DNA from 3 places in the Intrasporangium mesophilum genome. Region 3 is predicted to be linked to each of the others. Evidence: predicted binding sites of a transcription regulator. Region 3 holds the regulator's gene; each other region holds the start of a gene.
The links. Region 3 encodes HrcA, which represses chaperone genes, less so after heat shock. Its sites were predicted from a motif close to TTNGCACTCGNNNNNNNCGAGTGCNAA; they were not measured.
Positions count from the first base shown of each region.

Region 1: groL (chaperonin GroEL) is a predicted target of HrcA. The motif match lies at 1,407-1,433, and genes of this name have one in related genera.
Region 2: groES (co-chaperone GroES) is a predicted target of HrcA. The motif match lies at 1,236-1,262, and genes of this name have one in related genera.

Region 1 covers NZ_BAAGRF010000013.1:368,592-371,863, reverse strand. Annotated here, with positions in the region: gene ACYVLP_RS13095 (MBL fold metallo-hydrolase) at 1-202, opposite strand, end outside; gene ACYVLP_RS13090 (hypothetical protein) at 321-806, shown strand; gene ACYVLP_RS13085 (HIT family protein) at 906-1,331, shown strand; gene groL (chaperonin GroEL) at 1,591-3,222, shown strand.
Region 2 covers NZ_BAAGRF010000019.1:167,011-170,282, reverse strand. Annotated here, with positions in the region: gene ACYVLP_RS17090 (class I SAM-dependent methyltransferase) at 1-1,199, opposite strand, end outside; gene groES (co-chaperone GroES) at 1,421-1,717, shown strand; gene groL (chaperonin GroEL) at 1,842-3,272, shown strand, end outside.
Region 3 covers NZ_BAAGRF010000012.1:112,581-115,852, reverse strand. Annotated here, with positions in the region: gene dnaJ (molecular chaperone DnaJ) at 1-703, opposite strand, end outside; gene hrcA (heat-inducible transcriptional repressor HrcA) at 858-1,904, opposite strand; gene ACYVLP_RS11225 (hypothetical protein) at 1,956-2,099, opposite strand; gene ACYVLP_RS11220 (DUF3097 domain-containing protein) at 2,129-3,004, shown strand; gene ACYVLP_RS11215 (aldehyde dehydrogenase family protein) at 3,020-3,272, opposite strand, start outside.

The sequences.
Region 1 (3,272 bases), on a different contig from region 3:
GGGTGTTGACGACGTGGCGGACGGTGAGGTCTCGACCGAGGCGGCGGACGTCGTCGAGGACCTCGGTGCCCGCGATGTCGCTGGCGCGGGTGTCGACCACCACTGCCCCGTCGCGGCCGAGGACGAGCCCGACGTTGACGTCCCACTGTGGGTACCGCGCGACGAAGACGCGGTCGGCGACCTCGACGAAGTCGGCGCTCACGGCTCCAGACCCGTCGGGCGGAGCCGTGTGATCCACGTCTCATGACGCATGGACCCACCGTAGTGGCGCCGGGCCCCGAGGGCCCACGGCTGGTCCGATTCGTCTATTTTTGTGGACCATGTCGATCGAGAGCCGCTCGCAGCGTCACCGTCCGAACCCACGTCGGGACCTCGTCGTGGCGGCTGCACTCGCGGCGTTCGCCGTTCTGACTGCGGTCGTCGTTGCCCTCTGGCCCGGGGAGAGCTGGCGCGACCAGGCGATCGCCGGCGTCTTTCCCGCGCCGCCGGTCAGCGGCTGGGACGCGCCCACGTCTGCCGCCCCGTCGGCGGCAGGTGCCGGCTCGACCGCGGGTGCGCCGACGGCGACGGCGACGGTGGTCCCGGCCAGGGCCACGCCGTCTGTGGTGCCCACTCGCAGCGCGCCCCGTCCCGCGCCGCCCGCCACGTCCCTTCGAGCGACCTCCCAGGCGCCAGCCACCACCCCGGCCCCGTCGCCGACCTCGACGAACGGCAAGGGCAGGCACAAGCCGAAGCCACCGACCGGCAAGCCCTCGCCCACGACGACCCAGAACGACCCAGGCTGCCTCCTCGGCGTCATCTGCTGACGCGCACCGCTGGTTGGAGGTATCCCGCCGCGCGATACACCGACGACATACCTCGAACCGCGGGGTGGTCTGGGAGTGGCGCGTGGCAGCCTTGGGACCGTGGACGACGTCTTCTGCTCCATCGTGGCCGGCGAGGTCTCGGCGAATGTCGTGCTCGACGAGCCGGACTTCCTCGGCTTCCTCGACAGGCGGCCGGTGTTCAAGGGGCACGTGCTGCTCGTGCCGAAGGAGCACGTCGAGACGCTGCTCGACCTCCCCACTTCGCTTCATGCCGGCCTGGTAGCGGCGGCCCAGCGCCTGGCCGGAGCCGTCGTCGCGGGCCTCGGGTCGACGGGCAGCTTCGTGGCGATGAACAACGTCGTGAGCCAGTCGGTGCCGCACCTGCACGTCCACGTCGTGCCGCGCACCAAGGGTGACGGCCTGCGGGGATTCTTCTGGCCACGCACGACCTACGCCTCCGACGCGGAGGCTGCCGAGTATGCCGCTCGCCTCACCGAGGCGCTCGCCGCGCGACCGCCTTCCTGACCCCGAGCTCACCCAGCGCTTCGCGCCCGACCCGCCGCGGCGGCATACCTCGACGTCATGGCGGGTGGACGGGCGTTTGCACTCGCCATGGGAGAGTGCCAATAATGGCGTTAGCACTCTCCGTGTGGGAGTGACAGATACGGACCGTATGCCGAGGGGCTGGGGTCCCGCAGCGACATGAGCTGAGGGGTCTGGTCCCGTCCGTCGCGGGCGGCATGCGGCCAACCACCTTTCGATTCGCGTGGGAGGAACCACCCGAATGGCCAAGACCATTGCGTTTGACGAAGAGGCGCGCCGCGGTCTCGAGCGGGGCATGAACACCCTTGCCGACGCCGTCCGCGTGACGCTCGGCCCCAAGGGCCGCAATGTCGTGCTGGAGAAGAAGTGGGGCGCCCCCACGATCACCAACGACGGCGTCTCGATCGCCAAGGAGATCGAGCTCGACGACCCGTACGAGAAGATCGGCGCCGAGCTCGTCAAGGAAGTTGCCAAGAAGACCGACGACGTCGCCGGTGACGGCACGACGACGGCGACCGTGCTCGCCCAGGCCATGGTGAAGGAAGGCCTGCGCAACGTGGCCGCCGGCGCCAACCCGATGGCCCTCAAGCGCGGCATCGAGAAGGCCGTCGAGGTCGTCTCCGAGTCGCTGCTCAACGCGGCCAAGGAGGTCGAGACCAAGGAGCAGATCGCCTCGACCGCCTCGATCTCGGCCGCTGACGAGGAGATCGGCTCGCTCATCGCCGAGGCGATGGACAAGGTCGGCAAGGAAGGCGTCATCACCGTCGAGGACTCCAACACCATGGGCCTCGAGCTGGAGCTGACCGAGGGTATGCGCTTCGACAAGGGCTACATCTCGGCGTACTTCGTCACCGACACCGAGCGCATGGAGGCTGTCCTCGACGACGCCTACGTGCTCGTGGCCAACTCCAAGATCGGCTCGGTCAAGGACCTGCTGCCGCTGCTGGAGAAGGTCATGCAGTCGGGCAAGCCGCTGCTCATCGTCGCCGAGGACATCGAGGGCGAGGCCCTCGCGACGCTCGTCGTCAACAAGATCCGTGGCACGTTCAAGTCGGTTGCCGTCAAGGCGCCGGGCTTCGGTGACCGCCGCAAGGCCATGCTCGGCGACATCGCCATCCTCACCGGTGGGCAGGTCGTCTCCGAGGAGGTCGGCCTCAAGCTCGAGAACGCCACGCTCGACCTGCTCGGCAAGGCCCGCAAGGTCGTCGTGACCAAGGACGAGACGACCATCGTCGAGGACCAGGACGACCGTTCCGCCATCGAGGGCCGCATCGCCCAGATCAAGGCGGAGATCGAGAAGTCCGACTCCGACTACGACCGCGAGAAGCTCCAGGAGCGCCTCGCCAAGCTCGCGGGCGGCGTGGCCGTCATCAAGGCGGGCGCGGCGACCGAGGTCGAGCTCAAGGAGCGCAAGCACCGCATCGAGGACGCCGTGCGCAACGCCAAGGCTGCCGTCGAGGAGGGCATCGTCGCCGGTGGCGGCGTCGCGCTCATCCAGGCCGCCAAGTCGCTGGACAAGCTCGAGCTCGACGGCGACGAGGCCACGGGTGCCAACATCGTGCGCGTCGCGACCGAGGCCCCGCTCAAGCAGATCGCGATCAACGCCGGTCTCGAGGGTGGAGTCGTGGCCGAGAAGGTCCGCGGCCTGGACGCCGGCCACGGCCTCAACGCTGCCACTGGTGAGTACGCCGACCTGCTGGCCGCAGGCATCATCGACCCGGTCAAGGTGACGCGCTCTGCGCTGCAGAACGCCGCCTCGATCGCGGCGCTGTTCCTGACGACCGAGGCCGTCATCGCCGACAAGCCCGAGAAGGCTGCTCCGGCCATGCCGGGTGGCGGCGACATGGACGGCATGGGCGGCATGGGCTTCTGAGCCCACCGCACCGGTCGCCACGCTGCACCGAACCGCCAAGGGCGGCTCCC
Region 2 (3,272 bases), on a different contig from region 3:
CGGGTGACCACGAGCGTCGCCTCGGAGCCACCCTTGCCCCGGCCGGTCATCTTGAGCTGCCGGCGCAGCGCGTCCGGGTCGATCGTGACGCCGCGCTTCTTGACGGTCACGCGGTCGTACCCGTGGTCGCGCAGCCATCGGGCCAGGCGCTTGGTCGAGAACGGCATCGCCTCGACGATGCGGAAGCGCCGCGCCCACGGGAGGTCGTATGCCGCTCCGCTCGTGACGTAGCCGACGCCGGCTGCCAGCTCGGCACCGTCGACCGCGGACACGAGCGCGCCGGTCAGGCCGGCGCGGACCACGGCCCGGTCGGGCTCGTAGAGCCACTCGGCCAGCTCGTGGACCGATGTCAGGCCGGGCTGCCCGTCCGCGGCCTCCGCCTCGACCTGGGTCACGACGCTCGTCTGGGCCTCGGTGCAGACCGCGGCCGTGCGCCCGGCCGTGGTGGCGAGCGGGCCCCACCAGATCGCGCACTCGAGCACCTCGCCGTGCCAGGACGTCCACTGCGCCTCAGCCCCGGGCGGGATCGCACCGTGCGGGAAGGCGGGCGAGAGCTTGGCGCCGGTGGCAGCGACCTGGTCGGCATAGGCGAGCACCTCGGGCCACGATGGCGAGATCGCGTCCAGCGAGAACACGCGCTTGGTGCGGCCGTGGATGTCGGCGACGCCGGTGACCCGCCGCGCAGGATCGAGCCAGAGGCCCAGGTGGCGGCGTCCCTCCCCCTCGGGGAGCCGCACGTCCTCGGCGCGTGCGTGGGTGACGCGCGCCGAGGGCCAGTGACGGAGGTTCACCCCGGCGATCCGCGCCGTCGCCTCGTCGGCGTCCACACCCCGCACCGTGAGGTCCAGCCCGGCGAACGCCATGGCGTCGGCGCCGAGCCCGCAGCCGAGGTCGTAGATCTCGCGGACCCCGGCCGCGGCGTACCGGTGTGCGTGGCGGGCGGCGATGGCCAGGCGGGTCGACTGCTCGAGGCCGTCCGCGGTGAAGAGCATCCCATCGGCGAACTGGCCGAACTTCTCGGCGCCGCGCGCCCGCAGCCGCGACTGCGTCATCGCGGCCGCGACGAGGTCGGGCGCATAGCCGGCGTCGCGGAGCCGCCCCTGGAGCTGCAGCGAGGTCACCTGGTCGTACGGTGGCAGGGACTGCAGCAGCGCCCAGCCCTCTCCTGTGGCCAGGCGGTCGACCATCGCGGCGTCCATGCGCCCATCCTGCCAAGCCGGCCCTGAAGGCCAAATCTGGCACTCGACTTGACCGAGTGCTAACGGCATACCTAGATTTCTTCTTGTTGGCACTCTCACCTCGAAAGTGCCAGCGCCCTCTTCAGGGCGGTCGACCCCCGCGACGGCGGCCAGCCATGAAGAGCCCTACGTCCGTAGTCACCGGAAGTCACCCCGACTGTCCCGAAGGGAAGGTCACCACCGTGTCGGTTTCCATCAAGCCGCTCGAAGACCGCATCGTCGTCAAGTCCCTCGAGGCCGAGCAGACCACCGCGTCCGGCCTCGTCATCCCCGACACCGCCAAGGAGAAGCCGCAGGAGGGCGAGGTCCTCGCTGTCGGCCCCGGCCGCTGGAACGAGGACGGCGACGAGCGCGTGCCGCTCGACATCAAGGTCGGCGACAAGGTCATCTACAGCAAGTACGGCGGCACCGAGGTCAAGTACGGCGGCGAGGAGTTCCTGATCCTCTCCGCGCGCGACGTTCTCGCGATCGTCGGCTGACCCCTGTCACGCCGTATGCCGTGAACGCACCCCGGTGGGCCCCGTCGGGGTTTCGCCGGGGTGCGTCTGCTTAAGCCACAACGCAATTCGCTGATCCGCTCAATCCACGAGCAGAAGGAACACCATGGCCAAAATGCTGGAGTTCGACGACTCCGCCCGCAAGTCGCTGGAGCGAGGCGTCGACGCGCTCGCCAACGCCGTCAAGGTGACGCTCGGCCCCAAGGGCCGCAACGTCGTCATCGACAAGAAGTGGGGCGCTCCCACGATCACGAACGACGGCGTGACCATCGCTCGTGAGATCGAGCTGGAGGACGCCTACGAGAACCTCGGCGCGCAGCTCGCCAAGGAGGTCGCCACCAAGACCAACGACGTGGCCGGCGACGGCACGACGACCGCGACCGTGCTCGCCCAGGCGATGGTCAAGGAAGGCCTGCGCAACGTCGCGGCCGGTGCCGCCCCCGCCGCGCTCAAGCGCGGCATGGACAAGGCCGTCACCGCCGTCAACGACGAGCTGCTGCGCAACGCGCGCGACGTCGAGGGCAAGGACGAGATCGCCTCGGTCGCCACCCTCTCGGCTCAGGACGCCACCCTCGGCGGTCTCATCGGCGAGGCGTTCGACAAGGTCGGCAAGGACGGCGTCATCACGGTCGAGGAGTCCTCGACCACCGCCACCGAGCTCGAGTTCACCGAGGGCATGCAGTTCGACAAGGGCTACCTGTCGGCCTACTTCGTCACCGACACCGAGCGCATGGAGACGATCCTCGAGGACGCCTACGTCCTGATCAACCAGGGCAAGATCAGCTCGGTCGCCGAGGTGCTCCCGGTGCTCGAGAAGGTTGTCCAGTCGGGCAAGCCGCTGCTCATCATCGCCGAGGACGTCGAGGGCGAGGCCCTGTCGACGCTCGTCGTCAACAAGATCCGCGGCACCTTCAACGTCGCCGCGGTCAAGGCGCCCGGCTTCGGCGACCGCCGCAAGGCGATGCTCCAGGACATCGCGGTGCTCACCGGCGGCCAGGTCATCGCCGAGGAGGTCGGCCTCAAGCTCGACCAGGCCGACCTGACCGTGCTCGGCCAGGCCCGTCGCGTCGTGCTGACCAAGGACGCCACGACGATCATCGACGGCGCGGGCGACCAGTCCGAGGTCGCAGGCCGCGTCAACCAGATCAAGGCCGAGATCGAGCGCACCGACTCCGACTGGGACCGCGAGAAGCTCCAGGAGCGTCTCGCCAAGCTGGCCGGCGGCGTCTGCGTGATCAAGGTCGGCGCGCACACCGAGGTGGAGCTCAAGGAGAAGAAGCACCGCATCGAGGACGCCATCTCGGCCACGCGCGCCGCGATCGAGGAAGGCATCGTCGCCGGCGGCGGCACCGCGCTCATCCACGCGGCCACGGTCATCGACGGTCTGGACCTGACGGGTGACGAGGCCACCGGTGCCTCGATCGTCCGCAAGGCCGTCCAGGAGCCGCTGCGGTGGATCGCCGAGAACGCCGGCCTCCAGGGCTACGTCGTCACCTCGAAGGTCGCCGAGCTCCCGCTCGGCCAGGGCCTCAACGCG
Region 3 (3,272 bases):
CCTCACCCTCGCCGGTCAGCTGGATGCGGGTGCCAGTGTCGACCCCGGCCGGCACCTTGAGCTTGAGCGTGCGCCGGGTGCGGACGCGGCCGTCGCCGGAGCAGTCGTGGCACGGGTCGGTGAGAACGGTGCCGTAGCCCTGGCAGTTGACGCAGGGGCGCGAGGTCATCACCTGGCCGAGGAAGCTGCGCTGGACCTGCTGCACCTCGCCCGCGCCGTGGCAGATGCCACAGGTCTGCCGGCCCGTGCCGGGCTCGGCGCCGTCGCCGCCGCAGCGGACGCAGCCGATCGCGGTGTCGAGGGTCAGCTCCTCCTCGGAGCCGAAGACCGCCTTGGCGAGGTCGATGTCGAGCCGGACGAGCGCGTCCTGACCGCGCTGGACCCGCGACCGCGGGCCACGGCTGCCGGCGGCCGCGCCGGCTCCGAAGAAGGCGTCCATGACGTCGCTGAACGAGAAGCCCGCGCCCGCGCCGAAGCCGCCGCCGGCGGTCGCGAACGGGTCGGCGCCGAGGTCGAAGGAGCGACGCTTCTGCGGGTCCGACAGCACCTCGTAGGCCTGCGAGACCCGCTTGAACTCCTCCTCGGCCTCCGGGCCGGGGTTGACGTCCGGATGGAGCTTGCGGGCAAGCCGGCGGTAGGCCTTCTTGATCTCCTCCTGACTTGCGTCGCGGGAGACACCGAGGACGGCGTAGTAGTCGTTCAAGCGGGTGTTCCTTCAGTGCGTGGCGTTCGGGCCGTGCAGGCGCGGCTCGCGTCGGTGTCGGTCAGGTTCTGAGGTCAAGGCTGGTTCGGTTTGTTCGGGCTGTTCGGGGCGGATGCTGGGAAGCGGTGGCGGAAGGGCTGCGCGGTCGGCACGGTCACGTCGAGCGGTTGTCGTCGAGGACCTCGGACACGTAGCGCGCCACGGCACGCACCGTCGCCATCGTCGTGGGGTAGTCCATGCGAGTCGGGCCGAGCACGCCGAGGCTCGCAATGCGCTCGCTGCCTGAGCCGTACCCCATCGACACGAGCGAGGTGGTCTGGAGCCCGGTCACAGGGTTCTCTGAGCCGATGCGCACGGAGACCAGCTCGGGGTCGTCGCCGAGCTGGCCGAGCAGGCGCAGCAGCGTGACGTGCTCCTCGAGGGCCTCGAGGATCGGCCCGATCGTCCGTGAGAAGTCGGCGGTGGCCGCACGCGCGAGGTTGGCCTGCCCGGCGAGCACGACCCGCTCCTCCCGCTCCTCGGCGAGGGCGTCGCCGAGTGCGGAGACCACCGCACCCAGCGCCGGGCGGTCGGCCTCGTCGGCTTCCTCGACCAGCCGGCGCAGCTGGGTCGTGGCGACCGCGAAAGGCACACCGGCCGCGACGTCGTTGACCTTGCTCCGCAGCCACGCGATCAGGGCCTCACCGTCGGTGTCGACGACCGAGCGCCCCGTGTCGACGACGCGCTGCTCCACGCGCCCGGTGTTGACGATGAGGACGATCATCAGGTGGCTCGCGCCGATGGGGACGAACTCGATGTGGCGCACCGTCGACCGCGTCAGCGATGGGTACTGCACGACCGCGACCTGTCGGGTCAGGCTGGCCAGCAGCCGCACCGTCCGGTCGACGACGTCATCGAGGTCGACGGCTCCCTCGAGGAAGTGGGAGATCGCTCGTCGCTCCCCGGCACCGAGCGGCTTGATCTGGCTGAGCCGGTCGACGAAGACGCGGTACCCGGCATCGGTCGGCACGCGGCCGGCAGAGGTGTGCGGGGCGTGGATCAGGCCCTCTTCCTCGAGCTGTGCCATGTCGTTGCGAACCGTCGCGGCGCTGACCCCGAGGTGGTGGCGCTCGACGAGCGCCTTGCTGCCCACCGGCTCGGATGTCTGGACATAGTCCTGGACGATGGCGCGCAGCACCATCAGCTTGCGCTCCTCGCTCATCGCGACACCTCCTCGCCTCGGCCTGGCACTCTCGTGACCCGAGTGCCAAGTCTACGTCGCCGCGTCCCGTTCTCCGATTTCATCCCACCGTATGCCGCCGACCCCCGCTGCATCGAGCGTGCCGTCACGACGGGCGCCTCGGCGCGTCGACGGGATGGCCCAGACCGCGTGGCGGTCGACGGTCACGGCGTCCACGCGGCATACCGTGTGGGCTTGTGTCTTCCATGGATCGCTACGGATCGGACGTCTTGAGCGGCGACTGGCGAGCGCCCCGGCGCGGGCGCTCGGTCGACCTGCCGGCCGAGCCTGACCTCGTCGTCGAGGAGGTCGAGACCGGCTGGGTCGGCGCCGTCGTGCGGGTCGAGAAGGCGGGCGGGATGCACGTGGTCCACCTCGAGGACCGCCGTGGCCGCACCAAGGCGTTCCCGCTCGGGCCGGGATTCCTCGTCGACGGACGGCCCGTCACCCTGACCAAACCCGTCGCGGCAGCGTCGACGGCCCTGGCCGAGGCCCGGCGCGCCGACGCCCGGACGGCGAGCGGTTCCGTCGCCGTCCACGGCGCCCGGGCGCGGGTCGCAAGCGGCTCGCGGATCTACGTCGAAGGCCGTCACGACGCCGAGCTCGTGGAGAAGGTGTGGGGCGACGACCTTCGGGTCGAGGGCGTGGTCGTCGAGCTGATGGACGGCGTCGATGACCTCGCCGGCATCGTCGCGGAGTTCCAGCCGGGCCCCGGACGACGTCTCGGCGTGCTCGTCGACCACCTCGTGCCCGGCACCAAGGAGGCACGAGTGGTCGAGCAGGCCGGCGCCCTGCCTGGGATCGCCCAGCACGTGAAGATCCTCGGACACCCGTACGTGGACGTGTGGCAGTCGGTGCGGCCCGAGCGGCTCGGCTGGCAGCAGTGGCCGGTCATCCCGCGCGGCACCTCGTGGAAGCACGGCATCTGCGATGCCCTCGGCTGGCCGCACGACACGCAGACCGACATCGCGTTGGCGTGGAAACGCATCCTCGGGACCGTGCGCACCTACGCGGACCTCGAGCCGGCGCTGCTCGCGAGCGTCGAGGAGCTCATCGACTTCGTCACCGAGCCCGGGGCCTGAGCCACGGGGTGGCGGCTACCGCTTGCGGCGGCCGGGGAAGACCACGAGGTCGATGACGCGCTCCTTGACCGAGGTGAACGGCGGCTGGACGACGCCGAGCAGGTCCGGCTTCGTGGGCAGCGACAGCACCGGCTTGGTGTGCGAGAACAGCTCGACCGAGCGCTCGCCATGGTAGGTCCCCATGCCGCTCGGCCCCACGCCTCCGAACGGCAGCCCGGGCACGGCCAGGTGTGCCAGCGGCACGTTGAAGTTCAAGGCACCGGACGAC